Regions from separate parts of the Rhizobium sp. NFACC06-2 genome, predicted to be linked through region 2. Evidence: predicted binding sites of a transcription regulator. Region 2 holds the regulator's gene; each other region holds the start of a gene.
The links. Region 2 encodes PhoB, which activates phosphate uptake and scavenging genes when phosphate is short. Its sites were predicted from a motif close to TGTCATNNANCTGTCAT; they were not measured.

Region 1 (9,797 bases), on a different contig from region 2:
GCCGCCGATCTTCAGATAGACCTTGCCATCGGGATAACGCACCGGCGGCAGGATATAGACGATGTCGTCCTCGGTCTCCGCCAGTACGATGGTGGAGGGCATCGCACCGAACAGCGCCTGCCGCGCCTCATCCAGCTCAAAAAAGACGATGGTGCGGCCCGTGGCCGCCATATTGACCGGAGAAGGCAGAAGCTCGGCCATGTTGGTGAAACCGCCGGCCGCTACGATGACCTTTTCAGCCGTATGAACCGCCCCTTCTCGAGTAGAAACCTCGACGCCATGGGAAGTATCTCGAATATGCGCCGCCGTCTGGCGCACAAGCCGCGCGCCCTGCGCGACGGCAATCGTGCATTGCGCCTTCACCAGGGCGCGCGGATTGACGTGGCCGGCATATTGCGCCTCGAAATAACCGCTATGGTCGGCCGGCAGGGAGAACATAGGAAACCGGCCAGCCAGCTCATCAGTGCCGAGTGTCTCCACACCGAGGCCGAGACGGTCGGCCGAGGCAAGCGCGCGCGAGACATAGTCCCCCGCAAGCCCCCTGCCGTTTCCGGTAAACAGGCAGCCCGCTTCCGTGAAAAAGCGGATGCCGCTTTTGGCCTCGATCTCCGCATAACGGCGGATGGAGCGCTGCGCGAGTTCCGCCCAGACCGGATCGCCATCAAAACCGCGGGTAATGCGCGCTTCGTCGTAATGGCTCGAAAACACACCCTGATGGGTCTTGCGATCGGTGGGTTCGTCCGGGCCGATCAGCGCCACGCCATCCGTTTGCATTGAGAGATGCCGCGCCGCAGCCGCTCCCATCATCCCGGCCCCGACGACGATATATTTGAAATCCGGCATGTCATGCTCCGTATCAGATTTGCTTCTGACTACAGCATGCCGGGCCGAACCGGAATCGCTTTTCGCAATTCCGCAGACGATCGATGGCGGCCTCAGCCGGCCAGCAGCGCCTGCACCTTGCCGCAATAACGCTTGGAGACCGGGTTCATCCGGGTGGCGCCATGGCCTGCATTGTAACGCAGGATCGTGCTGCACACCTGGCCGCCGCCAAGCTGATGCGCCGTCGCCAGATATTGCATGCCCCAGCGAATATTGGTCTCGGGATCGTAGAGCGCCTTGGTCGTGCCGCGATAGCCCATCATCCGCGCCGTCGCCGGCTTGATCTGCATCAGCCCGACCTCGCCTGCGCTGCCGCGAGCCTTCGGATTGAACTTGCTTTCCACCGAAACCACGGCATGCGCCAGATTGGTGGGAACGCCGTAACGCTTGGCATATTTGACGATCAGATCGGAATAGTCGTTCCTGAGCGAGGAAGGCAGGCTTTTTTCGGGAATGGGATAACCGGGCTTGCGGAAGAAGGTCTCCAGCGTCACGGTTTTGGTCTTGACGTCCTCGTCTTTGGCAAAAGCAATCCCCGCCTGCGAAGCGAGCACAACAACGCCCGCCACGACAGCAACAACAACCCTGTTCATATGTAGAAAAAGTCTCCAGATCGGATGACAGAAACAATGAAGCGGCACAATTAATTTGCGCCCGGAAAGTCGATCACGACCTTCCGCTGTCCGGTCTCCTTGATTGATATTGACGGCAGGTTCCCCTGAAGAACGACACCGCATGCAGTAACGTTCTTAAACTTCCTCAATGCGGATTAACTGTGGCACGGTAAAAAAAGCGACTTGAACGGCAAGAAAACCGGGAACGATTTTCCAGAATCCGCGTTCAGGCGGCCGAAAATCTCGGCAGGCTGGCGATCAGCCGATGCAGCGTGTCGATGGTGGAGAAATCCGCGATGCCATCCACCAGAGCGGGACGGAAATGCCGCTGGAAGGCAGCCACGGCGCCTTCGGTTTTCTCGCAATAAGCGCCTGTAATTTCAACGCCATAACCATAAATGGACAGCATCGACTGCAGCGCTTCGACCGGTTGGCCATGATCGCCGCGCTGGAAAAAACGCCCGCCACGGATCGGCGCAGGCTCCACCCAATGGCCAACACCGTGCTGCGACAGGATGTCCCACGGGAATTTTTCACCCGGATCGACCTTGCGGATCGGCGCGACATCCGAGTGCGCCAGCACCCTTTCAGGGGCGATAGACCAGCGCTGGCCGCAATCGCGACACAATTCGATGACGGCTTGCACCTGTTTCTTCGGAAATTCCGGCAGGCCGCCGGGATGGCCCTGATTGGCGATCTCGATGCCGATGGAGCGGGAATTGATGTCCTCATCCCCCGCCCAGATGCTTTTGCCCGCGTGCCAGGCACGGCGGGTTTCAGGAACCATCTGGATGACGCGCCCGTCTTCGAAGACGAAATAATGGCTGGAAACCTGACTTTCCGGATTGCAGAGCCACGACAGCGCGCCGTCGGCCGTCGTCATGCCGGTATAATGCAGCAGGATAATATCGGGGCCGGCCACACCCAGCCTTTCACCATGGTTAGGCGAAGGCGCAACGGCTGCGCCCCCGAAATCCGGGGTAAAATCCGGCAGACATTCACTCATGCGACGCGGCGTTCTTTCTCGATGGCCGCATAGGCGGCGTTGAGAGCCGCCATACGCTCATTCGCGGCCGCATGCAATTCCATGGGAACGCCGCGTGCGATGAGCTTGTCAGGATGGTGTTCGGCAACCAGCGAACGATAACGCCGGCGAATATCGGAAAAATCGTCGGAAGGCGAAACGCCGAGCACGCGATAGGGGTCGCGCCCGTCCATGTGGACATGCCGCGCCATGATCGTTTCGAAGTGATCTTCGGTGATACGGAAGATTTCCGCGATCCGGCCGAGGAAGGCCAGTTCCCGCTCATGGATCAGCCCATCGGCCTTGGCGATGTGGAACAGGCCGTCAATAACGCTTTCCAGCATCTCGCAATTGGCATGTCCGGAACCGCACAGACCGGCAAGCCGCTCGGCATAGGCTTCGTAACCGGCAACGTCCTGACGGGCGAGATTATAAAGACGGGCGACGTTCTTGGCTTCTTCTTCCGGAAAATCGAAGATTTGCCGGAAGGCGCGCACTTCCGCATCGTTGACGACACCGTCGGCCTTCGCCATCTTGGCGGAGAGCGCGATGATTGCCACGGAAAAGGAAACCTTGCGGCGGGTTTCCGGATCGCCCTCGAAAAGGGTGCGGATGGCTTCCACCACGCGCCCGAGCGCACCGCCTGCCGCGTCGCCGATTGCGCCGAGCAGCCGTTCCCACAGGGATGAAATTTGCAGACAGGCGAAATCGAACATCATGCGACAAGCATGACGGGATATTGCCGCGAATGCAATATGTCCAGCGGGCCGGCGGCATTAACTTTTATTCATCTTTGCGACAGTTTTGCTTCAGGAACAAGAGCGCGCCAGACGATGACGCGACAGTTTTCCACAGATGGCGGGAAGCCGACCACCGGCTATGCCGATTGAAACGATTATATTCCGCCACTTTGCTCAAGCCGCTGAAAAACCGCGAGAAATCGGCGTTTTTCTTCATAAATTCACTTTACACCTACACGCGGCTGTCGCATCCATTTGCCAGACATGTCTTTGGGTATATGTGAAAAGGAGAGCCATGATGGCCAAACAGAAAGTCGCAATGCTGACCGCGGGTGGCCTTGCGCCCTGTCTCTCTTCGGCCGTGGGCGGCCTGATCGAGCGTTACAGCGACATCGCGCCCGAGATCGACATCATCGCTTACCGCTCGGGTTATCAGGGCGTGCTTCTGGGTGATCGCATCGAGATCACCAGGGATATGCGGGAAAAGGCGCATCTGCTGCACCGTTACGGCGGTTCGCCGATCGGCAACAGCCGCGTCAAGCTCACCAATGCAGCCGATTGCGCCAAGCGCGGCCTGGTCAAGGAAGGCGACAATCCGCTTCGCGTCGCGGCTGACCGGCTGGCGGCTGACGGCATCACCATTCTTCACACCATCGGCGGTGACGACACCAATACGACGGCTGCGGACCTCGCCGCCTATCTCGGCGCCAACGGCTACAACCTCACCGTCGTCGGCCTGCCGAAGACGGTCGACAACGACGTGGTGCCGATCAAGCAGTCGCTCGGCGCCTGGACGGCCGCCGAAGTCGGCGCCTCCTTCTTCGACAATGTCAGCAACGAACAGAGCGCAGCGCCGAAAACCTTCGTCATTCACGAAGTCATGGGCCGCCATTGCGGCTGGCTGACGGCCGCCACCGCCCGTGCCTATATCCAGAAGACCAGCGGCAATGAATATGTCGAAGGCCTGATGATGAACACGCAGATGAAGAACATCGACGGCATCTACCTGCCGGAAATGGCCTTCGACATCGAGGCGGAAGCCGAGCGCCTGAAGGAAATCATGGACAGGAACGGCTATGTCACGCTGTTCGTTTCCGAAGGTGCGGGCCTCGATTCCATCGTCGCCGAACGCGAAGCCTCCGGCGAGGCTGTCAAGCGCGACGCTTTCGGCCATGTGAAGATCGACACCATCAATGTCGGCGGCTGGTTCCAGAAGCAGTTCGCCAGCCTCATCGGTGCGGAACGCTCGATGGTGCAGAAATCAGGCTATTTCGCCCGCTCCGCCGCCGCCAATAGCGACGACCTGCGCCTCATTCAGGGCATGGTCGATCTCGCCGTCGAAAGCGCGCTCAACAAGGTCTCCGGCGTCACCGGCCATGACGAAGGCCAGAATGGCAAATTGCGGACCATCGAGTTTCCGCGTATCAAGGGCGGAAAGCATTTCGACCTCTCTGCAAAATGGTTTACCGAAGTGATGGAACACGTCGGTCAGCCGTTCACAGCGGCCTGATTTTACGATAGGCTAAAATAATACGGCGACAGGGAGGGCAAGGAGGAAGAGAATGTCTGGACAGGCCTGGCTGATTTTTTGTGCAGCATGTGCCGTTGTGTTCGCACTCCCCTCTCCCCTTGTATTTTCTGTTGCCTCTTATGCCGCCATTCGCGGCAAAAAGACGGTCTTCGCCTCCGTCATCGGCGGCGCGCTCGGCATTGTCACGGCCATGACGATTTCCGCCATTCCGGTGGCCGGTCTCGCCTGGCTGCCGCAATCCTTCGTGGAAATCGTGCAATGGGCCGGCATCGGCTGGCTGATGCTGTTCCTCCTGTGGACCTTCGCCACGCCTGCCGCCCAGGCCGCCAATGCCGATAATGACAACCTGCCGGGCAAATCCTGGAGCGGTATTTTCCGCGATTGTTACGCCATTGCCGCCCTGCGCCCGCGCTACTTCGCTTTCTTTCTGGCGTTGCTGCCGCAATTCGTGTCCACCTCCGGCAATGCAATTGAAACGCTTGCCATGGCGCAGGCCGCCATCCTGCTTCTGGCGCTGGTGATTCTGACCGCGCAGGCGCTGTTTGCCGGGCCTACTCTGGCGATTGTGCGCCGCATGTCGGGCGATAAAAAAATCCGGCCGAAATACCGCACTCACTTCATTTCCGGCCGCGCCGTCAGCGCCGGATACAGGCGCATCGCCGCCTGAAAAACCGCCCGAAAGCCGGGGAGAAACGTCCCGGCTTGCCGCTATCCTTACAATAGGTTAATGAAGGCGCGACGGGACACTGCCTGCTTCGCTCGACGCGGGGGTATCGAAAGACAGGCATAACGAAGGCGGCAACATGCGAAATTCCGGCAAATTCCGCGGAAGAAGTGCACTTCTTCTGTCTTCCACCGTGGGTCTGGCACTGGCATTGAGCGCATGTACCAGCGTCGAATATACCGCAAAGGAAGGGCCGAACGGCCCGACGATCGCGACAGTCAATCCCGCGACCACTCCTGCGCAGACATCGGCGCAGCCGGCAACGGCCGAAGCAGCAGCGGGCGCGACCCCGGCAGCAGCAGCAACGGTGCAGACCGCCGAAACCACAACCCCTTCCCAGCCTACAGCACTTCCCACCGCAGTCGCCGTCAAGGGCGGACGCGTGGCGCTGCCGCCGGCTTCTGAAATTGCTGCAGCCGCAGCCATAGCCGCCCAGATGCAGCCGCAGCAGAACGAAGTCGCCCAAGCTGGTGTGACGACATCTCCGCCGACCACGGCCACGGCGCTGGCACCGACAAGCGCCACTCCGGCGGCCGCAGCCATCGAAACGGCTGACGTGGCGGTCAAGCCGGCTACCCATAATGCCGCCGCCGATCTGCCGCAGGTGGTTGCCGTCAAGGGCAGCTTCCCGCCCGCACCGCCGCCGCCCGGCTCGCCCTCCATCGGCACCGAACTGACGGCGGAACGCAAAGTCATTCCGCTGCCGAAGCCGGACAGCACGGTTCTGGCCTATGCCGCCGGTCCCACCAACGCCGCGCTGGCCGCCATCCGCCAGAACGAATCGATGACGGCGCCGCTCAATTCCGCGCCGGCCGGACGCGAAAAGCTGAGCGGCCTCATTACCAAATACGCCACCATGTATGATGTGCCGGAAGATCTGGTTCACCGCGTCGTGCAGCGCGAGAGCCGATATAATCCCGGCGCCTATAGCAGCGGCAATTTCGGCCTGATGCAGATCCGGCACGCCACGGCCCGCTCCATGGGCTTCGATGGCCCCGCCTCCGGCCTTTTCGATGCCGAAACCAACCTCAAATACGCCGTCAAATATCTGCGCGGCGCATGGGTTGTGGCCGGCAACGACCGCGACAACGCGGTCCGGCTTTATGCGCGCGGTTATTATTACGACGCCAAGCGCAAGGGCATGCTGCACGTTTTGCGCAAGTGATTGCCTCCGGCTCCGTTATGCGAATGCAACCGCGCGGCTTTTCTTAAGCCGCCGGGTGTTTTCATTTCGTCATCCTGATTGGGCGGCGCGGGCTGGTTTTCCACCGACAGCCCTATTCCCCGGCTTTGCCCACAGCCCCTGTCATCAAATTGTAGTGTCACGGCTGTAGACGCCTCTCAATCGACTGAGAGGTGAACATATGACGAGTGCGGCACCCAAGACCGGCTTCAGCAAGAACACGAAACTGAAGTCCGCATTGCTCCAGCACAAGGCACTCTCCAAAAGCGGTCTGTCCGAGCGCTTCTTCGGCGTCCTCTTTTCCGGCCTCGTCTATCCGCAGATATGGGAAGACCCGGAAATCGACATGGAAGCGATGGAGCTTGGCGAAGGTCACCGCATCGTCACCATCGGCTCGGGCGGCTGCAACATGCTGGCCTATCTCTCCCGCAATCCGGCCAGCATCGATGTCGTGGACCTCAACCCGCACCACATCGCGCTGAACAAGCTGAAGCTCGCCGCCTTCCGCCATCTGCCCGCCCATCAGGACGTGGTGCGCCACTTCGGCCGCGCCAATACGCGCAGCAACAGCCACGGTTACGACCGCTTCATCGCCGAGCATCTCGACGCCACGACCAAGGCTTACTGGTCGAAGCGCACCCTTTCCGGCCGCCGCCGCATCTCTGTCTTCGACAGGAACATCTATCGCACCGGCCTGCTCGGCCGCTTCATCGGCGTCGGCCATCTCATGGCCCGGCTGCACGGCGTAAAGCTGACCGAAATGGCCAAGACCCGCACGCTGGACGAACAGCGCCAGTTTTTCGACAGCAAGGTGGCGCCGTTGTTCGACAAGCCGGTGGTGCGCTGGCTGACGAAGCGCAAAAGCTCGCTCTTCGGCCTCGGCATCCCGCCCCGGCAATATGACGAGTTGGCCAGCCTTTCCGCCAATGGCACGGTCGCATCCGTGCTGAAGGAACGGCTGGAAAAGCTCGCCTGCAACTTCCCGCTCAGCGACAATTATTTCGCCTGGCAGGCCTTTGCACGCCGTTATCCCGAGCCGCATGAGGGCGCGCTGCCCGCCTATCTCAAGCCGGAATATTACGAGACGATCCGCAACAACACGGCACGCGTCGCGGTTCACCACGCCACCTATACCGAGCTTCTCTCCAGAAAGCCGGCAAGCGCCGTCGACCGCTATATCCTCCTCGATGCGCAGGACTGGATGACGGACACGCAGCTCAACGAATTGTGGTCGCAGATCAGCCGCACCGCCGCGCCCAGTGCGCGCGTCATCTTCCGCACCGCGGCCGAAAAGAGCGTCATCGAAGGCCGGCTTTCGCCCGATATCCGCAACCAGTGGGTCTATCTCGAAGAGCGCTCCAACGAGCTCAACGCCATGGACCGCTCGGCCATCTACGGCGGCTTCCATATCTATCAGAGGGCTATGGCATGAAAACCATCGGCGAGAATGTGGGCCTTGCAGATAGCGCGCATGCGAGCCTGATGGACCGCATGTATCGCCACCAGCGGCATATCTACGATATCACCCGCAAATATTACCTTCTCGGCCGTGACCGGACCATTTCCGGCCTCGACGTGCCGAAGGGCGGCACGCTGTTGGAAGTCGGCTGCGGCACCGGCCGCAACCTGCTGCTGGCCAGCCGCAAATTTCCGCAGGCAAGACTGTTCGGCCTCGACATTTCCGCCGAAATGCTGCTGACCGCAGCCGAAAATTTCGCCGGCAAGGCGGAACGCCCCATTCTGCGCGTGGCCGATGCCACTGCTTTTCGCGCCTCCGAATTCGGCCAGCCCGACGGCTTCGACCGCGTCATGATCCCTTATGCGCTGTCGATGATACCGGACTGGGAAAAGGCGATCGAACAGGCGCTCACGGCGCTGAAACCCGGCGGCTCGCTGCATATCGTCGATTTCGGCCAGCAGGAACAATTGCCGAAGTGGTTCCGCACCCTTCTGCAAGCCTGGCTCACCCGTTTCCACGTCACGCCCCGCGCCAATCTCCGCTATGTTCTGGCCAATATGGCCGGCCGTTTTGACGGTAATCTCGAATTCGAGGAAATCGCCCGGGGTTATGCCTGGCGGGCTGTCATCACGCTTCCGGTTGCCGAAGCGCAGCAGCCGAAAATCCACCGCATCCTGGCCGACGCCTGATTCCCGGCGGATTGCGAATCCCGCCTGCGCGCCTGTGGCGTAGTCTTCAAGGCTCCGCCGGGCGACGTTTCAGCAGTAAAAATCGCAGATCGCTTCAAATCCAGCGGCTTGCGAGATGCAAAAAAGCACCTTGCCCCTTGCCATAACCGCTTGTTTACCATGTTATGCGTAAATCGGGAGATACGGCGCGCCGTTTTGCGGCCGCGGGATGGGCAACACTTTCATCAGGGTTTCAATGCGGCTGCGTTTATCGGCACTATTGTCGGCTTTGCTGTTGATCGGCGGCTGCACCTCCACCAGCTATGACCTGCTGGAAACCGCATCCGTTTCCAGGCCGAAATTTTCCGATACCGATCCGCAGGATTTCGGCACGAACAACCCGCACCGCCATGAGGTGCACGGCATCGACGTGTCCAAATGGAATGGCGATGTCGACTGGCCGACCGTGCGCGAATCAGGCGTGTCCTTCGTCTTCATCAAGGCGACGGAGGGATCGGACCGCATCGATCCGAAATTCGGCGACCATTGGCGCAGCGCGGCGGCGGCAGATGTTCTGCACGCGCCCTACCACTTCTATTATTTCTGTTCGACAGCAGACGCCCAGGCCGACTGGTTCATTCGCAACGTGCCGAAGGAGGCCGTCACCCTGCCCCCGGTTCTCGACGTGGAATGGAACCCGGCCTCGCCCACCTGCAAGACGCGCCCGGCGCCCGGCATCGTTCGCGCCGAGATGCAGCGTTTCCTCGACCGCATCGAAGCCCACTATGGCAAGCGTCCGATCATCTATACCTCGGTCGACTTCCATCGCGACAATCTCGTCGGCCAGTTCAAGGATTACCATTTCTGGGTCCGCTCCGTCGCCGCCCATCCGGCCAAGATTTACGAAGATCGCAAATGGGCCTTCTGGCAATATACCGCAACCGGCGTCGTCCCCGGCGTGAACGGTCCGAC
Region 2 (9,797 bases):
TCAGGAAGAACCGGATCGTCGATGTCGAAGCTGCGCAGTTTGCCGCCAATGGTGATCTCGACCGTCCGCTTCTTCGTTTCTTCGCCCATGGTTTCCTCCGGCTGTTGTTGTGTAAAGGCAACTCGACGCCAATGAGTTCACATCCATTGCCAGAATTCAAGTGAAACAGGACCGCTTGACAGGGTTGCGGCGGCGGCAGCGATTGCGGCGTCGATTTTGCGCATATACGTTGTGGAAAATGCGCGATGATGAATCTCTGTCATGAAGCTGGCCTATGAGATTTCGATGCGCTGTCAGATGAAAGTGGAAAGAGCAGGCTGAAATGGCAGTCATGGAAGGCGATGGTGGATTAAGGCGTTTGGGAAGGAAGCTCGGCCGAAACTGGTTGCCCGTTCTCATCGTCAGCATGCTCGCCATCGTGGCCGTTGCCGAGCTCAACACGCCCTATATGCCCGCCGCCCTGTGGCTTTGCGCCGTCATTGCCATCCTCGCCGCTCGGGAGGGGCCGGCGGCGGCTCCCGCAAAGGACGGGAGCCCGGCTGAGGAGGCAGATGAGCAAGAAGTGCCCGGCGAAAGCGTCATTTCCGGCGTAAGGGCGGGCCTCGCGGTTCTGGATACCCCCGTTTTCATTCTCGACAGAAACGCCAGCGTGCTGTTTCAGAACGGCGCGGCCGAGCGCGCCTTCGGCCAGTTGCCCGCCGGGGCGCATATTTCCGCCCGGCTGCGCTCTCCCGGCCTCCTGGATGTCATTCGCGAAACAATCACCACCGGCCAGCCCAACCAGGTCGAACATTCGGAACGCTTCCCTTCCGAACGGGTCTTCATCGTCCGCATCGCCCGTGCGGATGTGGGAGAGGGGGCAGGTCCGCCATTCTACATCCTGTCGTTCCGCGACGTCTCGGAGCTTCGCCGCATCGACCGCATGCGCAGCGACTTCGTCGCCAATGCCAGCCACGAATTGCGCACGCCGCTCGCTTCGCTGCGCGGTTTCATCGAAACCATGCAGGGGCCGGCACGCAACGACCCGAAGGCGCAGGAACGTTTCCTCGCCATCATGCTGGATCAGGCAACCCGCATGAGCAGGCTGGTGGACGATCTCATGTCCCTGTCGCGGCTGGAATTGCGGGCCAACATTGCACCCGACCAGAAGGTCGATCTCGTTCCCGTCATCGGCCATGTGCGCGATACCCTGCTGCCGCTTGCCGACGAGCTGGATGTGACCATCACGCTGCACCTGCCCGACCGGCCGGCAGAGGTGCAGGGGGACCGCGACGAGCTGGTGCAGGTATTCCAGAACCTCGTTGAAAATGCTTGCAAATACGGCCAGGAAGGCAAGGTCGTGGATGTCTGGCTGCGGGCCGAACCCGGCAAGCCGGTGGAGGTGAGCGTTATCGACAAGGGGCCGGGCATTCCCGCCGAACATGTGCCGCGCCTGACGGAGCGTTTTTATCGTGTCAGCGTCGCCGACAGCCGCTCGAAAAAGGGCACGGGTCTCGGACTTGCCATCGTCAAGCACATCCTCACCCGTCACCGCGCCCGCCTCATCATTAAATCGGAATTGGGCAGCGGCACGGACTTCACTGTGAGATTCTGACATAAAATATGCATCTGCTTTTAATGTCGCGTATACTTGTAAATAAAATCAATAATTTAGATTGTCACAAATCTTTCGTCAAAGTGACATAAAAGGATGGGGCTACGGTGGTTAAGAAAAGGTCGCCGAGCGCAAGCTAAGAGCGAGTGTCGCTATCGGCTGCGTCCACAACAAAGCCCACGACGGGAGAGACAAATGAACATCGTTAAATTTTCCGCAGCAGCTCTGGTGGCTTCTGTCGCCTTCGCTGGCGCCGCCGCTGCTCGCGACCAGATCCAGGTTGCCGGTTCCTCCACGGTTCTGCCTTACGCCAAGATCGTTGCCGAGACCTTTGCCGAAACCTTTCCGAACTTCAAGGCTCCCGTTGTTGAGTCCGGCGGCACGGGCGGCGGTCTGAAGGCGTTCTGCTCGGGCGTCGGCGAAGGCACCATCGACATTGCAAACGCTTCGCGCAAGATCAAGAGCGACGAACTGGCCGCCTGTAAGGCTGCTGGCGTTGCCGACGTTCAGGAAGTGAAGATCGGTTACGACGGTATCGTCTTCGCAATGGACTCTTCCAACAAGGACATCAAGCTCGAGCCGAAGGATCTGTACCTTGCGCTCGCCGCTGAAGTCGTCAAGGACGGCAAGCTCGTTGCCAACCCTTACAAGAAGTGGTCGGAAATCAACAAGGAACTGCCTGACGTAGCGATCGCTGCTTATATCCCGGGTTCCAAGCACGGCACCCGCGAAGTCTTCGAAGAGAAGATCATGGCTGACGGCTGCAAGGAAGCCAAGGCGACCGACGCCATCAAGGCACTGGTCCCTGACGCCAAGCAGGCTGCTGCCAAGTGCATTGCAGTCCGCAAGGACGGCGCTGCAGTCGACATCGACGGCGACTACACCGAAACGCTTGCTCGTATCGACGCCAACAAGACCGGTCTCGGCGTTTTCGGCCTCGCTTTCTATGAAAACAACGCTGACCGTCTGAAGGTCGCGACCGTTTCGGGCGTCGTTCCGTCCACCGAAACCGTTGCCAGCGGCAAGTACCCGGTTTCCCGCCCGCTGTTCTTCTACGTGAAGAAGGCTCACCTGGGCGTTATCCCGGGCCTTAAGGAATATGTCGAGTTCTTCGTTTCCGACGAGATGATCGGCCCGGATTCCCCGCTCGCCAACTACGGCCTGGTTGCTGCTCCGGACGCAGAGCGCGAAGAAATCCGCTCGAAGTTCTCGGCCGGCTCCACGATGTAATGAAGAAAGAGGGGTGCGGCTTTGCCGTGCCCCTCATTCGGCTTCGCTTGGGCCGTCGTCCGCGGTTGACAGTTCCTACTCATCGCCATCCACATGATTGTCGATGGATTACAGATGGATAGGATGTATCAACCTTGACGCTTGCCAGACTATGATACAGTCAGGCGGCAGGCATCATGGGATGGTCCAGCGGTCTCGTTTTGATGACTTTTTGATTTGCCCGATATCGCACCGTGCTCTTGAGGCACGCCGAGGGAACTCTAATGAACACATCGATCCTTTTGCTGATACTGGCGCTCATCGGCATCGGCAGCTATCTGCTCGGCAGCCGCCGTGCCGTTGCCCTGTCTGGCGGTCGCCCCTCCAGCATGCATTCCCGTGCTGGTTATCACGGTTCCTACGCGGTCGTCTGGGCGGTGCTGCCCGCGGCGTTCATTCTCTGTGCCTGGCTCATTGTCAGCCCATTGCTCGTCACTTCGGCGGTGCGCAGTAGTTTCCCCGAGGATGTCCGGGCGCAATCCGAAGCGCAGCAGAGCCTGACCTACGGTATGGTGACCTCCATCGCCCGTGGCCTCCAGCGGCTGACACCGGAGGAAACCGCGCAGGTCGAGGCCGATACGGCTGCGGTCCGGCCGCTTCTGGCATCGAAGGGTGTTGCAATCGCCGGCGATCCCGAGCGGTTCATGGTCGATGCCGCCCACACGCTCAACAGCATGACCTCCACCAGCCGTATCGCGATGATCGCCGTTGTGCTGCTGGCCGCGCTCGGCGGCGGCGCCTATGCGCTGCGTGCAATCGCGCCGCGTTTCCGGGCGCGCAACCAGGTCGAGAAAGTCATTCTCGCGGCCCTGCTCGTCGCCTCGTCCATCGCCATCCTCACGACCATCGGCATCGTCCTTTCGATGCTGACCGAGGCGATCCAGTTCTTCACCATGGTTCCGGCGCACCAGTTCTTTTTCGGAACGGTCTGGGATCCGCGTTTTGCGGCGGCAGGCGCCACCGACTCCTCCGGCCAGTTCGGCCTGATCCCGCTGCTCGCCGGCACGCTTTATATCGGCTTTGTCGCCATGCTGGTTGCGGTTCCGGTCGGTCTCTTCTCGGCGATCTACATGGCGGAATATGCCTCGCCGCGCTTCCGCTCCATGGCAAAGCCGCTGCTTGAAGTGCTCGCCGGCATTCCCACCATCGTCTACGGCTTCTTCGCGCTCACGACGGTCGGTCCTTTCCTCAGAGACATTTCCACGCAGATCAACGGTCTGGCGACGGGCAACTACGCCAACTTCATCCAGGCGCAGAGCGTCATCACCGCCGGCTTCGTCATGGGCATCATGCTCATTCCCTATGTGTCGTCGCTGTCGGATGACATCATCACCGCTGTGCCGCGCTCGCTGCGTGACGGTTCGCTCGGTCTTGGCGCCACGCGCTCCGAGACGATCAAGAGGGTCATTATTCCGGCCGCTCTTCCCGGCATCGTCGGCGCCGTACTGATGACGGCTTCGCGCGCCATCGGCGAGACCATGATCGTGGTTCTTGCGGCCGGTGTTGCTGCCCGCCTGCAGCTCAATCCCTTCGAACCCATGACCACGGTGACGGTCAAGATCGTCAGCCAGCTCACCGGCGACCTTGAATTCACCTCGCCGCAGACGCTGGTTGCCTTTGCACTCGGCATCACGCTTTTCGCCATCACGCTTTGCCTGAATATCTACGCGCTTTATATCGTGCGCAAATACCGGGAGCAATATGAATGACCGACATCGTTTCTCCCGCAGCCGGCGCGAGCGCCGTTAACAAGGCCACGCGCCGTGATATCGGCATCAAGCGCCGCTATGCCGCCGAACGCCGCTTCCGTGCCTACGGCATGGCAGCGATTTCCTTCGGCCTCATCTTTCTCTTCCTGCTGCTTTTCTCGGTGGTTTCCAAGGGTTACACCGCCTTCCAGCAGACGATGATCACCGTTCCGGTCGAATTCTCGGAACAGATCATCGATCCGAAAAATGAGCGGGCCACAAATCCCACAAAGCTGATGACGGCCAATTATCCCGTCATCGCCCGCGATGCTGTCGCCAAGGTCCTTGGCGTTGCGCCGACGGACCGCGCCGGTCTTCGCGCCGTCAACCTCTTGATCTCGGACAGCGTACGCACGCAGCTTCGCGATATCGTCGTCGCCGATCCCGCCGTCATCGGCACCACGCGCACTGTCACGCTGCTGGCGTCTGGCGACGTCGACAGCGCCTTCAAGGGCCAGGTCGACCTGACGGCGGATGAAGCCAATCGCCGTATCTCGAACCAGCAACTCGGCTGGATGAACCAGCTCGCCGAAAGTGGCCAGCTCGGCAAACATTTCAATACCGGCATCTTCGTCAACGGCGCGTCGAGCCGTCCGGAAGCGGCGGGTGTGGGTGTGGCGCTGATTGGCTCCTTCTACATGATGCTGATCGTGCTGGTGCTGTCATTGCCGATTGGCGTTGCGGCCTCCATCTATCTCGAGGAATTCGCCCCGAAGAACCGTCTGACGGATCTTATCGAGGTGAATATCAACAATCTCGCGGCCGTTCCTTCGATTGTCTACGGTCTGCTCGGCCTCTCGGTCTTCATCAACTTCATGGGCTTTCCGCGCTCGGCCTCGCTGGTCGGCGGCCTCGTCCTGACGCTGATGACGCTGCCGACGATCATCATCGCGACGCGCGCAGCCCTGAAAGCCGTGCCGCCGTCTATCCGCGCCGCAGCCCTCGGCCTCGGTGCTTCCAAGATGCAGACGATCTTCCACCATGTGCTGCCGCTCGCCATGCCTGGCATTCTGACCGGCACCATCATCGGTCTCGCCCACGCGCTGGGCGAAACGGCGCCGCTGCTCTTGATCGGCATGGTGGCATTCGTTGCGAATTATCCGACAACGCCGATGGATCCGTCCACGGCCCTGCCGGTGCAGATTTACATGTGGGCGAACGAAGCCGAGCGCGCCTTTGTCGAAAGGACATCCGGCGCTATCATCATCCTGCTTCTGTTCCTCATCGTCATGAATGTTGGCGCAATCCTGTTGCGTCGCCGCTTCGAACGGCGCTGGTAGAGGGAGCTTGAGCAATGAACATGTTGTCGGAAGCAGCAGTTGAAAAGGCGCTGGACAAGAAAATGAATGAAGTCTCATACAAGATGATCGGCAAGGACGTTTCGGTTTATTACGGCGAAAAGCGCGCGCTTTACGACGTGAACCTCAACGTTCGGGAAAATACGGTGACCGCGCTTATCGGCCCGTCCGGCTGCGGCAAATCCACCTTCCTGCGTACCCTGAATCGTATGAACGACACGATCGACGGTTGCCGGGTCACCGGCAAGATCACGCTCGACACCGACGATATCTACGACCAGGCGATTGACGTCGTGGAATTGCGCGCCCGCGTCGGCATGGTGTTCCAGAAGCCGAACCCCTTCCCGAAGTCGATCTATGAAAACATTTCCTATGGTCCGCGCATCCATGGTCTCGCCCGCAACAAGGCGGATATGGACCAGATCGTCGAGCAGAGCTTGCAGAAGGCGGGTCTCTGGAACGAGGTTAAGGATCGTCTGCACGAATCCGGCACCGGTCTTTCCGGCGGTCAGCAGCAGCGTCTGTGCATCGCACGCGCCGTTGCCGTCAGCCCGGAAGTGATCCTGATGGACGAGCCCTGCTCGGCTCTCGACCCTATCGCGACCGCAAAGGTCGAAGAATTGATCCACGAGCTGCGCACCAATTACACCATCGTCATCGTCACGCACTCCATGCAGCAGGCGGCGCGTGTTTCCCAGCGCACGGCCATGTTCCATCTTGGTCATCTTGTCGAGGAAAACGAAACCGACAAGATGTTCACCAATCCGGACGACCAGCGCACGCAGGATTACATCATGGGCCGCTTCGGCTGATCCCGGCCGGTGCTTTATCGAAACCGAACAAGACTGGTGCTTCTGCCGTGCCCGCTTCCGGGTACGCGCATGCAGGCCAAGCCGGAGGACTAGACCATGACACAGACAACGACCCATTCGCACATCGTTTCCGTTTATGACGATGAATTGAAGTTTTTGACGCGCCGCATCGCCGAAATGGGCGGTCTTGCGGAGCAGATGTGCGCCGATGCCGTGCGTGCGCTCGTCAATTCCGATGCCGCGCTCGCCCAGAAGGTCATTTCCGACGATGCGATCCTCGACCACGCCGAGCGCGAGATCGGCGACAAGGCCATCGTCACCATCGCCAAACGCCAGCCGATGGCGGCAGACCTTCGCGAAATCATCGGCACCCTGCGTATTGCAGCTGACCTTGAGCGCGTCGGCGACCTTGGCAAGAACACCGCCAAGCGCGTCATCGCCGTTGCCGGCACCGGCGTGCCGCGCAAGCTCGCCCGTGGCATCGAGCACCTGTCGGAACTGGCGCTGGTGCAGCTCAAGGAAGTGCTGGACGTCTATTCCACGCGTTCCGCCGAGAAGGCCAATGCCATTCGCGAGCGCGACGAAGAAATCGACGCCATGTACACGTCGCTCTTCCGTGAGCTTCTGACCTACATGATGGAAGATCCGCGCAACATCACCACCTGCACGCATCTTCTGTTCTGCGCCAAGAACATCGAGCGTATCGGCGACCACGCCACCAATATCGCCGAGACGATCTATTACATGACCACCGGCAGCCAGCCGGAAGGCGAGCGTCCGAAGGACGACAGTTCCAACACCCTCGGTTCGGTGACCGAGTAACAGACAGGCAGCGGCTTGCGGAGTTAGTATATGGTGCCCAAGATTGCAGTTGTGGAAGACGAGGAAGCGCTGAGCGTCCTGCTTCGTTACAATCTCGAGGCTGAGGGATATGACGTCGACACGATACCCCGTGGAGACGAGGCAGAAATCAGGCTGCAGGAACGTATTCCGGACCTCCTTATCCTGGATTGGATGCTTCCCGGCGTTTCCGGTATCGAACTGTGCCGTCGGCTCAGGATGCGGCCGGAAACCGAGCGCCTGCCCATCATCATGCTGACGGCGCGCGGCGAAGAAAGCGAACGGGTTCGCGGTCTTGCCACCGGCGCCGACGATTATGTCGTCAAGCCGTTCTCGACCCCGGAACTCATGGCCCGCGTCAAGGCCATGCTGCGCCGCGCCCGCCCCGAGGTTCTGTCTTCGGTGCTGAAATGCGGCGATATCGAACTGGATCGTGAGACCCATCGCGTTCACCGCAAGAGCCGCGAAGTGCGCCTCGGCCCGACGGAATTCCGCTTGCTGGAATTCCTGATGACCTCTCCCGGCCGGGTGTTTTCCCGCTCGCAATTGCTGGATGGCGTCTGGGGTCACGATATCTATGTGGATGAGCGCACCGTCGACGTGCATGTCGGACGTCTGCGCAAGGCGCTCAATTTTTCCCACATGCAGGATGTCATCCGCACCGTGCGTGGCGCCGGATATTCAATGGAAGCCTGAGAAAACCGAAACCAATGGTTTCACTCGGGGTAAATTCCCTAAAAATCAGAAGGCCCGAGACCGGAACGGTGTCGGGCCTTTCGATTTTGAACCTTCCGCACGTGCGTATCCTCGTTCTTTTGAAGGTGACAGACGGTCTGCTGAAAGCCGGATTGCGCGGTGAAACCTGACAGTAGGAAGGCGCGGCACGTCGCCGACGAATTCAGAGCATTTGCCGCAAGGGCCTATCGCGGTTTTTGCATCCGGAGAATGCGCAAGAACAGGGATGGGGAGCGCCTCTTAAACAACGCGGGCTCCGCGTCTGAACCACTTTGGATTCCGCCATAAAAAAACGGGCCCGAAGGCCCGTAGTTTTTGAGTGTCGAATGCGTGCCGCAACACTCAAGCCTTGCGACGCTCGCTTACCGGCTGGTAGGCAAGCTTTGCATGGAACTTGCAATAGGGCGAAGATTCCAGTGCTTCACAACCGCAGAAATGGAAATCATCCTTCAGCGGATCGCCGACCGGCCACTTGCAGGTGCGCTCCGTCAGTTCCGTCAGCGTCAGGCGGCGGGAAATCGGTGTCACGACATTTTTGGAGGGAACGTAATCGAGAACTTCGGCGGTCTCGATATCGATCTCCTCGTGCAGCGCCGTTGCCGCGCTCGAGCGGTTCAAGGCGCGTGCAGGTGCTGCGCTGACGCGGGTCGCGAAATTTGTCGCGCGCGGGGCAGGGGCAGCGGTGCGCTTGGGCGCGGAACGCGCCGAAGTAACCGGGCCGCCGGCCTTCACGCGTCCCGGCAGGTTGAGGCGATGGACCTTGCCGATGACGGCATTGCGGCTCACACCGCCCAGCTGTGCTGCTATCTGGCTGGCGCTAAGCCCCTCGGACCACAATTTCTTGAGTTTTTCGACCCGTTCGTCTGTCCAGTTCATGCCGCTTCTCCGCTCGTCGCGTATAATGTCGGCAGAATCCCTCTCCGTCTCGCGGGCGTGCCGCGAGCGTGGTTTCTGCCTGATTTTTGGTGACTAGTTCCGCCGCAATGCAGTCTAGTAATTAGCGATTAACCTAGTGCCACGCAGACTCCGTGGCAAGAGTCGCGGGAATCATCTCGAATCGATTTTCCGGTTTTCCCCAACTTGCTGGCGAGTTGAGTCTGAAAGGCAACACCTTGGGCCTCATTCGCCGCCGCCTACTAGGGCTTGAGAAGCCCGGGAAACGCGGACTTTTGTTGACATCGGCAGGCGAAGTGACAATAGTGCCCCTGCCGCCGCGAGGCGGCATTTTTGATTTTCAGGCAAGGGATAACCCCGAAAGCCTATTGACAACCGTCTGACAGCGCATCCGCGCAAGGAGTGATACAGCCATGGCCGAAGCCGCCGCGCCATTGTTCGATACGTTTGCAAGAGCCCCCCTGCGCTTCGAGCGAGGCGAGGGCGTCTGGCTGTTCACGGAAAGCGGCGAACGATATCTGGATTTTGCAGCCGGCGTCGCGGTCAACTCGCTGGGCCACGCCCATCCGCACCTCGTTGAGGCGATCAAGACCCAGGCCGAGAAGGT
Region 3 (9,797 bases), on a different contig from region 2:
GCGCAGGGCGCCGCCGATTGCGCCAGATAATCCACCAGCCGCTGCACCGCTTCCGGCGGCTGCCATGACAGCGAAGCGGCAAGAAAGCCGGCGATGACGGAGACGATGAAGGGATGGGTGATGACCTTGCGCGCCACATCCAGCGCAAGCCTTGCCGGAGAGCGCTTGTCACCGCCCGCAACCGCCATCATCGCCGGCGCGACGATGAAATGGGCGGCATTTTCCAGACAGACGATCAGCGCCACCGGCACCGCCGCCTTTTCGCCAAGCGCCAGAAGCGCAAGCCCCGGCCCCATATAGCCGATATTGCCGTAGCTTGCCGCGAAACTCTGGATCGTGGTTTCGGCAAGGCTGTTTTTCCGCACGAACCGGCCGATCAGGAACACAGCCAAGAAAATGCCATAGGTGCAGGCGAGACTGGCCGCGACGAAATCCATCCGCGCCAGTTCTTCCACCGGCGTTTTCGACACCAGCTTGAAAAACAGCGCCGGAAGCGCCGCATAGATGATGAAGGTGTTCAGCCAGCCCATCGCCTCGACCGGCTGCTTCGTGATACGCGCCGCCCCGTAGCCGATGAAGATCAGGCCGAAAAACGGTAACAGCAATCCGACGATATCCGTCACTATGTTTCCCCCGCAAGCAACTCCAGCGGGAGGCTTAGCCGATTTGCATCAGGATCGGAAAGGTCTCCTGGAACCAGATCGCCACATTGGTGATAAAACCGGACATGAAAGCGAGACCGGTCAGCACCAGCAATATGCCGAGCAGCTTTTCCACGAGGCCGAGATGGCGGCGGAAGCGGACGAGAAAACGCATGAAGGAGCCGGAAAACGCCGCCGCGATCCAGAACGGCACCGCAAGGCCAAGAGAATAGACCGCAAGCAGCGCCGCACCGTCGCCAACCGTATCGCGCGCGGCGGCGACGCCGAGAATAGCCCCCAGAACCGGGCCAATGCAGGGCGTCCAGCCGAAGGCGAAGGCAAGACCCATGACATAGGCCCCGGACAGCGTGGCCGGCTTGCCCGCCCCCTGAAACCGCGCCTCGCGCGAAAACAGGCCGATACGGAACACGCCGAGAAAATTCAGACCCATCAGAATGATGATGAAACCGCCGATCTTGGCGAGAATGTCGAGATTCTGGCGCAGAAGCGTGCCGATCGTCGAGGCGCCTGCCCCCAGCGCCACGAAGACCGTGGCGAAACCGAGCGTGAAGAAGAAGGCCGAAAACAGCACGGCCCTGCGAATCTCCGGCCGCGGCGCGGTATCTTCCGTCCTGAACTGCTCGACCGAAACACCCGCCATATAACAGAGATAAGGCGGCACCAGCGGCAGAACGCAGGGCGACAGAAACGAAAGAGCGCCGGCCAGAAGCGCGCTGAACAGGGAAATATCGGCAATCGACAAGAAAGAACTCCGCATTCCGCAAAGCCGCCGCGATTCTCAAGCTTCGCCGGCACTTCACGCTTCATTTTCGTGCATGTCATTGCTGCAAAAGGATTTCACCCGTCCGGCCGACATGTCTGAAGCCGGTTTTATCCCCAGCCGCCCCCTCTCTCCAATCACCTTTTCGGGGGTGCGACAAAAAAAACCGGATTGATTGTCGAAACCGCTTTTTTTGGGTTGACCGAACGGATCGCTCTACATATGTTCCGCGCACTTCCGAAGGGCAGCCAAGCCCCGACACGGGAGAGCGTAGCTCAGCCGGTAGAGCAACTGACTTTTAATCAGTAGGTCCAGGGTTCGAATCCCTGCGCTCTCACCACCTTCAAATACAATTTTCTGATATTTCACAAAGAGTTAGCGCCGAAGGTGGCCGAACTCCGGCGGGAATGGAAAAGATTCGGCCGCAGTCTCCGAGCGCAAAATAACGATATCCACCGCAAGCCCGGGTTTTAGAACAGCCGCTGCAATAAGGATCACCGGCTCGGCACCAACGCCCCTGCATGACCGGGCAATCGTTTCAATCGCTCGTGATAGTTCCTCAGGCCGAAGTCTCGGCCCCAGAAATCGCCGGATTTAATATTCCGGCAAATCCAATCAGGGGATCATTTGCGCGCGGCAGTACGGCGGCAGCGCCAGTTCCAGTCTCTTGGCTCACCCGTGTCCATATGGACCGACTCGGTGTGGCAATAGGTGCCGACGCCACCGCGTTCCGGCAGGGAACGCAGATAGGTGGCAAGCTCCCATTTGGAGACGCCCTTGATCTGGATGTCGGCGGCATCGCAGGTGTAGTGCTTGGAACCCTGCCTTATGCCCTTTGGCGGACGATAGCCCGAGGTGACGATCGCCGGGCTGTTATAGTGGCGCTCCACATCCTTGATCATCCGCACCAGTTCCGGCTTGAAACAGCCGACTTCGACACGGTCCGTCTGCAGGAAAAGCCCGTTCGGAGCAACGCGGGTGAGGCCGGAGAGCGAAGCGAGCTTCATCAGGCCGGTCGGCTGGTCATCTTCTTCATCGAGATGGGCGTCATCGAATTCGTCTGACATCATCGAGCGGCCGGAAAGGGCAATGCCCATCGTCCCGTCCGAAACGCCGGGCAATGCGGCGACCTGCGTATTGCCGGCCGTGCCGCTTTCAATCATTTTCGGCAGGCGCTTTTTGGCCGCACCGGCGAAAAACGCCGCAAGCGTCACGCCCTTACCCTCGCTTTCCTGCCCCTCGCCCGCCGCCCTGGCGTCCACGGCTGGTTGCGCGGCAACGGCCGCAAGCTGTTCCGATGCCGACTGCGGCACGGGTACGGATGCCGGCTGACGATTTTCGCTGTGCTGTTCCGCCGGCACCTGTGCGGCTGGCGGGACCTGAGCCGGCGCTGCCACCGGTTGCGGCTGCGCCGCCTGCACCGGCGCAGAATAAACGCTGCTGACGGCAGGAACGATTCTCTGGGTAGGAGCGCCCGCAGCGGCGGCCGTGCCCGGCGCCCCTGCGGTAACGGCGGGCGCTGCCGCTGCGGATGCGGTGGAATAAATGCTTGTCGTTCCTGCGGAAATCGCCGTTGGCTGCGTCGTCAATCCGCCGATATCAGGGGCAGCGCCATAGGCCTGCGCCGGGCCGCCCGACGCCTGCGGCTGGGCTGGTGCGGCCGCTCCGGCCGCCGATGCCACGGCCGGATCCACATAATGTCCCTGTTGCGCACCCGCCGCAGCAGTTGAAGCCGCGGTCTGCGGCTTCTGTTGTGCGGAGATTTCCGGCTTTTTGGTCGCGGCGGCCATCTCATCGTCGGTCACTGCCGAAACGCATCCGGAAAGCCCGAGCAGCGAAACCGCGATGACAAGACGCTGACGGACCAGACGTCCTTTCGCTCTCTCGACAGTTGTCATGGGTGGCCTCCGTATCTTGCATTTCCAACAGCAGCACGGGAACGGGCGCGTGTGCTTCCCCAAAACGGGACTGGCCGTTTCGATTCGCGGACTATGCCTCATCCCCTCGGGACAAGGCAAGAGCACCCGAAAACGCCGCTGCTCACCGGAAAATCCCTACCAGGAACCGGTATTCTGCATAGATATCCACGGTTCGGCTGGTGCGAGGCTTTCGCCCTTCTGCAAAATTTCGAAGGAAATACCATCCGGCGAGCGCACGAAGGCCATGTGCCCGTCACGCGGCGGCCGGTTGATGACGATGCCGTTCTGCTGAAGCCGGGCGCAGAAATCGTAGATATTGTCGACCTCGTAAGCCAGATGGCCGAAGTTGCGGCCGCCGGTATAATCCTCGGTATCCCAGTTATAGGTGAGTTCGAGGCACGGCGCCTTGTTTTCCTTCGCCGCAGCAATGTCGTCTCGCGCCGCAAGAAACACCAGAGTGAATCGGCCTTTTTCGTTCTCGATTCGGCGTATTTCCTCAAGACCCAGCAGGTCGCTATAGAATTTCAGTGATTCGCCAAGGTCTTTGACGCGAACCATTGTGTGCAGATACCGCATGTTCTTCCTCTCCATTACACGGGTCCGGAGCCGTTAAACGCATGATGGCAAGCCCCGGACAAGGACGGCGACATAAAAGCAGCTGCGTAAATCAAAAACTAGGGCTTGCGTGAAACCGTTACCAAGATGTTAATCTGGCGCACAGGAATCAGTTGACCGGTGTATGGCGCGTAATCGAGGGGTTGGCAGGATATGGCTGATAGGATGTCATCGAAAACGATAGTCGATGTCGAGGACCTTTCGGGCGATGCCGTGGACCTGACCGAAATTACCGGCGTCGTGAAGTGGTTCGATGTCGCCAAGGGTTTCGGCTTCATCGTGCCCGACAACGGCACGCAGGATGTGCTGCTGCACGTCTCCTGCCTGCGCCGCGACGGTTACCAGACAATTCTCGAAGGCACGCGCATCGTCGCCCTCATCCAGCGGCGCGACCGCGGTTTCCAGGCATTCCGCATCCTGTCGATGGACCAGTCGACCGCCGTTCACCCCTCGCAGCTGCCGCCGGTGCGCACCCATGTGCAGGTAACGCCTTCGAGCGGGCTCGAGCGCGCCATCGTCAAGTGGTTCAACCGCACCAAGGGTTTCGGCTTCCTGACGCGCGGCGAAGGAACGGAAGATATCTTCGTGCATATGGAAACCCTGCGCCGTTTCGGCCTGACGGAGCTTCGCCCCGGCCAGGTGGTGCTGGTGCGTTACGGCGATGGCGACAAGGGCCTGATGGCGGCGGAAATCCACCCCGACAACCCGGTTTCCATCGGGATGTCGCATTGATGTCCGCCCTGCCCCATATGGTGAAAAGCGCCGTTATGGCGCTTCTTTTTTTCACGCTCGCCGGAGCCGCCCAGGCCCAGCAACAGCAGACATTCACCTCTGAACCGCTGCAGATTGAAACCGCCGGGGGAAAGAGCCACGATTTCACTGCCGAACTGGCGCTGAACAACGCCCAGCGCGAACAGGGCCTGATGTTCCGCAAGAGCATGCCGCTTGAAAACGGCATGCTGTTCGATTTCGGTGAGCCGCGTGACGTCGCCATGTGGATGCGGAACACGCTTATTCCGCTCGACATGCTTTTCATTGGCCGTGACGGCCGCATTACCCATATTCACGAAAACGCGGTTCCGCATTCGGAAGCGATCATCAGCTCCCGCGGGCCAGTAAAATTTGTGCTTGAACTGAATGGCGGCACTGCGAAGCGCTATGGCATCAAGCCGGGCGATGTGGTTCGCAGCGCGCAAATCGGCAACCGGAAATAACGTTGCCGCGTTATTGCGTCTGAATGAGCCGGACGAGGTTTCGCCCGGCTCATTCAGACGCAATATTCAGTAGACCGGCTCGATATGGCTCAGAATCCGGCAATTGGAAATGGAAGCGGCAAGGTTGATGGCGATGTCGATCGCTTCGACCGAATCGGCCGTGCCTTCCAGATAGATCACGTCATTTTCGACAGTTGCGGAAATGCGCGACTTTTCGAGACCCGATTCGAAGGCCAGAGCCGACGTGATTGCCTGGCATACGCCGGCCATGCGGTCTCCAAAGAAGCTTTCCTGAATGCCTGACAAATTGAACATATGCGTTCTCCTTCTTATGGACATAACAACGCCCTGAGGGCGGTTTTGTTCATCTCCGGTTCATCTATTTGTTCATCTTCCATTCATCTTGGAAAATTGGAACCCCCTGATCGATCACATTTTAGGTGATCGGGAACCATTTCGTGAGGCGGGCATTTCGCGCATGGGAGTGTGAAAGGCCTTCAAGGCAGGTAAAACAGGGAGGAGAATGACATGCTGATTAACAGAACGGAGCCGTGTCACCACGCCTCGTGGATGAAGCCGGTGGCAATCCACCTGCCGCTGTGCGTCGCGGTGGAAATCTACAGCCCGCTGGTGGCGCTGGACATGCTGATGTATCGTTGGCCCGAGGAACACGGGCCGGAATATGAAGAGGCGCGCAGGAACTGCCTCGATGCCATCGCCGGCAGATGCGACATCGAGAAAGCACGGGAATCGTTTCTCATCGCAAGCAGTCATGCCCACATCCTGAACGTCCACTAAAATTCATCGACCGTCGTGACGATTGGGCCCTTCCATGCGGAGGGCTTTTTCTTTTGCGCGCGGCCTCTGCGACGCCTCCATGCACGGCGCAGCCTGCACACCGGCCGATAATGACATGTAACTGTCACGCAAACGTTATAATCGGCAGAGACGAATTCCATGGAATCGATTGGCGCGCAGACCGCCAAAAGCTTGGGAGTGGAACTGGCCAGCATGGAAACTGTCTTTGCCCTTTGCGCAATTCTGCTCCTTAGCTTCAATCTTCTCGGCATCGTTCTGGCCGGCTGGCGACTGACGAGACGGGACACGGAAAACGATCTCGTCCGGCAAAAGCCGCCTGTCTCGCTTGTGGTACCGCTGCGCGGCGTGGAGAACTTCACGCCTCTGACGCTGTCGCGCGCCTTCGAGCTCAACTGGCCCGATTATGAGCTGCTGTTCTGCGTCGCCGATGAATTCGATCCGGTGATCGAGGAAGTTCGCAAAGCGCAAGCCGCCTTCCCCTTAGTTTCCATGCAATTGCTCATCGGCGATGACCGCATCAGCGCCAATCCGAAACTGAACAATTGCGTCAAGGGCTGGCGGGCCGCCCGGCATGACTGGGTGATCCTGGCCGATTCGAACGTGCTGATGCCGAAATCCTATATAGCGACCATGATGTCGGCCTGGCGGCAGGATAGCGGGCTCGTCTGCTCGCCGCCGCTTGGCTCCCGGCCTGCGGGTTTCTGGGCGCATGTGGAATGCGCCTTCCTCAACGGCTCGCAGGGACGCTGGCAATATGCGGCGGAAGCCATCGGCATGGGTTTCGCACAGGGCAAGTCGATGTTGTGGAACAAGCCGTTTCTGGAAGACAATGGCGGCATTCGCGCGCTGGCCGCTGAAATCGCCGAAGACGCCGCTTCGACGAAGCTGGTGCGAAGCACCGGGCGCAAGGTGCATCTGGTCAGCGCCCCCTTCGAACAGCCGCTCGGCCAGCGCCATGCCGGCGAGATCTGGTCGCGCCAGACCCGCTGGGCGCGGCTGCGACGCGTGACCTTCCCGCAATATTTCGCGCCCGAAATCCTCACCGGCGCGCTTCCCCCGCTTCTCTTCGCGCTCGCCGCCGCCGCCATGATGGATGTGAACCTCCCCGCAACCGCCTTTGCCGTCCTCGCCCTCATGTATATGCCGGAACTTGCGCTTGCAGCCCTCAACCGCTGGCCGGTATCGCTCCATACGCTGCCGGCGATGATCGCCCGCGACATGATCATGCCCGTCGTCTGGGCGCGAAGCTGGATCGGCAGCGCGGTGGCATGGCGCGGCAATGTCATGACGATAGGCACGGCAGAGAGCACCCTGGCCGGTCCATCCGCAGAATAAATCACAGCTGTTTGGAAGAAGTTACGCCGGAAAGCTGATGTTTTGCTTTAAAATGGTCGGAGTGGAGAGATTCGAACTCCCGACCCTCTGGTCCCAAACCAGATGCGCTACCAGACTGCGCTACACTCCGCCGAGGCGATGGCTGGGGAATACACGGTTCACCCGCAGTCCGCAACAGGGAAATTCATCTTTGTTCAGCCACGGCCCCGATGAGCAAAATGTAACCTCGAAACGATGGCGCAGGATCGGACGGCAAGGGGATAATCGTCTTGACTCTCACCTGAAGTCAGTCCATTTCAAATTCAACGTTCCTGACACGATTTGGTTATTCTATTCAGGTACGTGATGAATAATTCGGGGCGTTTCGCCCCGCTGTCCAACCGGAGCAGTTTCGACATGTCTGCGAAGATTTACCGCCCTGCAAAAACCGCCATGCAATCCGGCAAGGCGAAGACCAATGTCTGGGTTCTGGAATTCGACGCCGAGGTTCCGCGCAAGATCGATCCGATCATGGGCTACACCTCCAGTTCCGACATGAAGCAGCAGCTCAAGCTGACATTCGAGACGCAGGAACAGGCCGAAGCCTATGCCCAGCGCAAGGGCATCGAATACCGCGTCATCCAGCCGAAGGAAGCGACCCGCAAGGTGGTTTCCTACACCGACAATTTCCGTTTCAACCGCACCCAGCCCTGGACGCACTGAAACACGACGATCAAAGTTTTTGCCGGAGCATCGATTGCCCGGCATGACGGCCCCTTAGCTCAACTGGATAGAGCAACTGCCTTCTAAGCAGTAGGTCGCAGGTTCGAGTCCTGCAGGGGTCGCCACCTTCCACCTTCCCTCCGAGGCGCAAACCTTCACTTCACTGCCGGAATCCAGATTGCGGACGTCTCGTCGCCATAAGAGATGGCATCGCACTCCAGAACGCAGATGCCAATCCAGGCGCAAACAACCGCATCCATCATGTCTTCAAAGGCCTTCATTTCCCATGTTCGCGCGTCGATCGGGGGAATCGTGAGAGCATCCGCGACATTGCCAATGCGGGCATCGAGATGCGCCACAATCGAACGCCAGACTTCAACCAGTTTCGTTCGCCGAACGGGAATGGTGTCTGATCGCCAATAGCTGCCGATCTTCGAGTGTTTATAGGGGAGCCGCTTCTCCGATTGCGTCAGCTCGACCAATGCGGGGTGGGGATAGACCTCAAGCAGACCGCGCTCGCAGACCTCCGTCGTCAGGAGTGGATATCCTGCGTGTTCGAAGGAGATTTTGAGGTCGTCGCTTATCTTGCCCGGCCTAAGAGCATTCGGGGTGTGCGTGCCGCAATGGCGGGCACCGTAAGCCGAGGAAACCCTGTTGTCCGAAACGCGTCGAGCCGTTATCGGGCCATGTGAAAGCGGCATATCAACCGCGACGAGGTTGACCTTGCATCCGCCAAGCGCTTCGGCGGCATCTAGAAGTTCTGTCGCCTGTGCAATCGAACCACGAGGGCGGTCACTACGGGCTGATGCCTCGTATTGTCGTGCAAGAAAATGATCGTAAGAGGGGGCAACCGCGCGCAGCCGCCAGCATGAGCCATCCTTGACAACCAGCGCGACGCCGCTCGGCTCGGTCGCCGTCCAGGCAGCGTCAATTCCCAATATCGCCGTCATACATCACGTCCGGATTCCGTCGCACGCGGGATCGCGTCACCCCTGCCCCATCAACGTGAAATACCCCCACACCGCCACGAAAAACGCAATGACAGCCGCAATTGTGAGAGCCTTCTTCGCTCTCGGTCCCAGCGGTTCGCGTGGCTTTTTCGGCGGCACCGGTTTGCGGAACTTCACCACATTGTCGTTCATTCTATCTTCGTCCTGACTATCGCTGCTGAAAGCTCCGCCGCGTTTATGGCATCGATCTTCCCGGATTTATCTCTAGCAGACCAGAACTATCATAAATATTACCAAGTTTTCACTTCACCCTTGGGGCAAGCTATGTCACTTCCCACAATCAGAGGAATACAACGGCGACAGATGGACGGACAAACCGGAGAGCGGCGACAACCCTCTGTGGTAATTTGGACTTTGCGGGTGACGAGAATGAATGACGCCAATATGAGTGGCAGCGATACCGAAAACAGCCAGCCCGATCTGCGCGAGATTCTGGGAACGAACAGAAACAGCCGCAAGAAAAAGTCGCGTCGGTATCTCTACGCCGCAGCAGCCATTGTGCTGATTGGCGGAGGCCTTGGTTATTATTACCAGTCACGGGCGGCAGGCGTCGCTTATAGCTACACCACGGAAGCGGCGCGTCAGGGCGATCTCTCGGTCATCGTCACCTCCACCGGTTCGGTTCAGCCGACGGATCAGGTCGATATATCGAGCGAATTGTCCGGCACCGTGCGCAAGGTCAACGTCACCTATAATAGCCCGGTCAAGGCCGGGGACGTATTGGCGGAACTGGATACCAACAAGCTCGAAGCCGATGTCCA

Region 1: a site for PhoB is predicted at 6,820-6,836, ahead of F3H58_RS01760 (BtaA family protein). Genes of this name have one in related genera too.
Region 3: a site for PhoB is predicted at 6,080-6,096, ahead of F3H58_RS00350 (ceramide glucosyltransferase). Genes of this name have one in related genera too.

What each region holds. Positions count from the first base shown of each region.
Region 1 covers NZ_FMVA01000001.1:314,858-324,654, forward strand. Annotated here, with positions in the region: gene F3H58_RS01725 (FAD-dependent oxidoreductase) at 1-843, opposite strand, end outside; gene F3H58_RS01730 (lytic transglycosylase domain-containing protein) at 936-1,475, opposite strand; gene F3H58_RS01735 (N-acetylmuramoyl-L-alanine amidase) at 1,723-2,502, opposite strand; gene F3H58_RS01740 (J domain-containing protein) at 2,499-3,239, opposite strand; gene F3H58_RS01745 (pyrophosphate--fructose-6-phosphate 1-phosphotransferase) at 3,559-4,770, shown strand; gene F3H58_RS01750 (LysE family translocator) at 4,823-5,458, shown strand; gene F3H58_RS01755 (lytic transglycosylase domain-containing protein) at 5,595-6,680, shown strand; gene F3H58_RS01760 (BtaA family protein) at 6,880-8,130, shown strand; gene F3H58_RS01765 (class I SAM-dependent methyltransferase) at 8,127-8,846, shown strand; gene F3H58_RS01770 (glycoside hydrolase family 25 protein) at 9,082-9,797, shown strand, end outside.
Region 2 covers NZ_FMVA01000017.1:18,913-28,709, reverse strand. Annotated here, with positions in the region: gene ppk2 (polyphosphate kinase 2) at 1-89, opposite strand, end outside; gene F3H58_RS27600 (hypothetical protein) at 138-263, opposite strand; gene phoR (phosphate regulon sensor histidine kinase PhoR) at 323-1,594, shown strand; gene F3H58_RS22520 (substrate-binding domain-containing protein) at 1,790-2,824, shown strand; gene pstC (phosphate ABC transporter permease subunit PstC) at 3,088-4,572, shown strand; gene pstA (phosphate ABC transporter permease PstA) at 4,569-5,891, shown strand; gene pstB (phosphate ABC transporter ATP-binding protein PstB) at 5,906-6,721, shown strand; gene phoU (phosphate signaling complex protein PhoU) at 6,818-7,543, shown strand; gene phoB (phosphate regulon transcriptional regulator PhoB) at 7,574-8,257, shown strand; gene F3H58_RS22490 (GcrA family cell cycle regulator) at 8,639-9,172, opposite strand; gene F3H58_RS22480 (aspartate aminotransferase family protein) at 9,604-9,797, shown strand, end outside.
Region 3 covers NZ_FMVA01000001.1:54,094-63,890, forward strand. Annotated here, with positions in the region: gene F3H58_RS00295 (AEC family transporter) at 1-623, opposite strand, end outside; gene F3H58_RS00300 (cytochrome c biogenesis CcdA family protein) at 658-1,404, opposite strand; tRNA gene F3H58_RS00305 (tRNA-Lys) at 1,687-1,762, shown strand; gene F3H58_RS00310 (YcbK family protein) at 2,046-3,320, opposite strand; gene F3H58_RS00320 (VOC family protein) at 3,477-3,917, opposite strand; gene F3H58_RS00325 (cold-shock protein) at 4,110-4,688, shown strand; gene F3H58_RS00330 (DUF192 domain-containing protein) at 4,688-5,170, shown strand; gene F3H58_RS00335 (BON domain-containing protein) at 5,237-5,485, opposite strand; gene F3H58_RS00340 (DUF982 domain-containing protein) at 5,699-5,968, shown strand; gene F3H58_RS00350 (ceramide glucosyltransferase) at 6,182-7,324, shown strand; tRNA gene F3H58_RS00355 (tRNA-Pro) at 7,378-7,454, opposite strand; gene F3H58_RS00360 (ETC complex I subunit) at 7,721-8,026, shown strand; tRNA gene F3H58_RS00365 (tRNA-Arg) at 8,075-8,151, shown strand; gene F3H58_RS00370 (DUF429 domain-containing protein) at 8,182-8,976, opposite strand; gene F3H58_RS00375 (hypothetical protein) at 9,013-9,168, opposite strand; gene F3H58_RS00380 (efflux RND transporter periplasmic adaptor subunit) at 9,406-9,797, shown strand, end outside.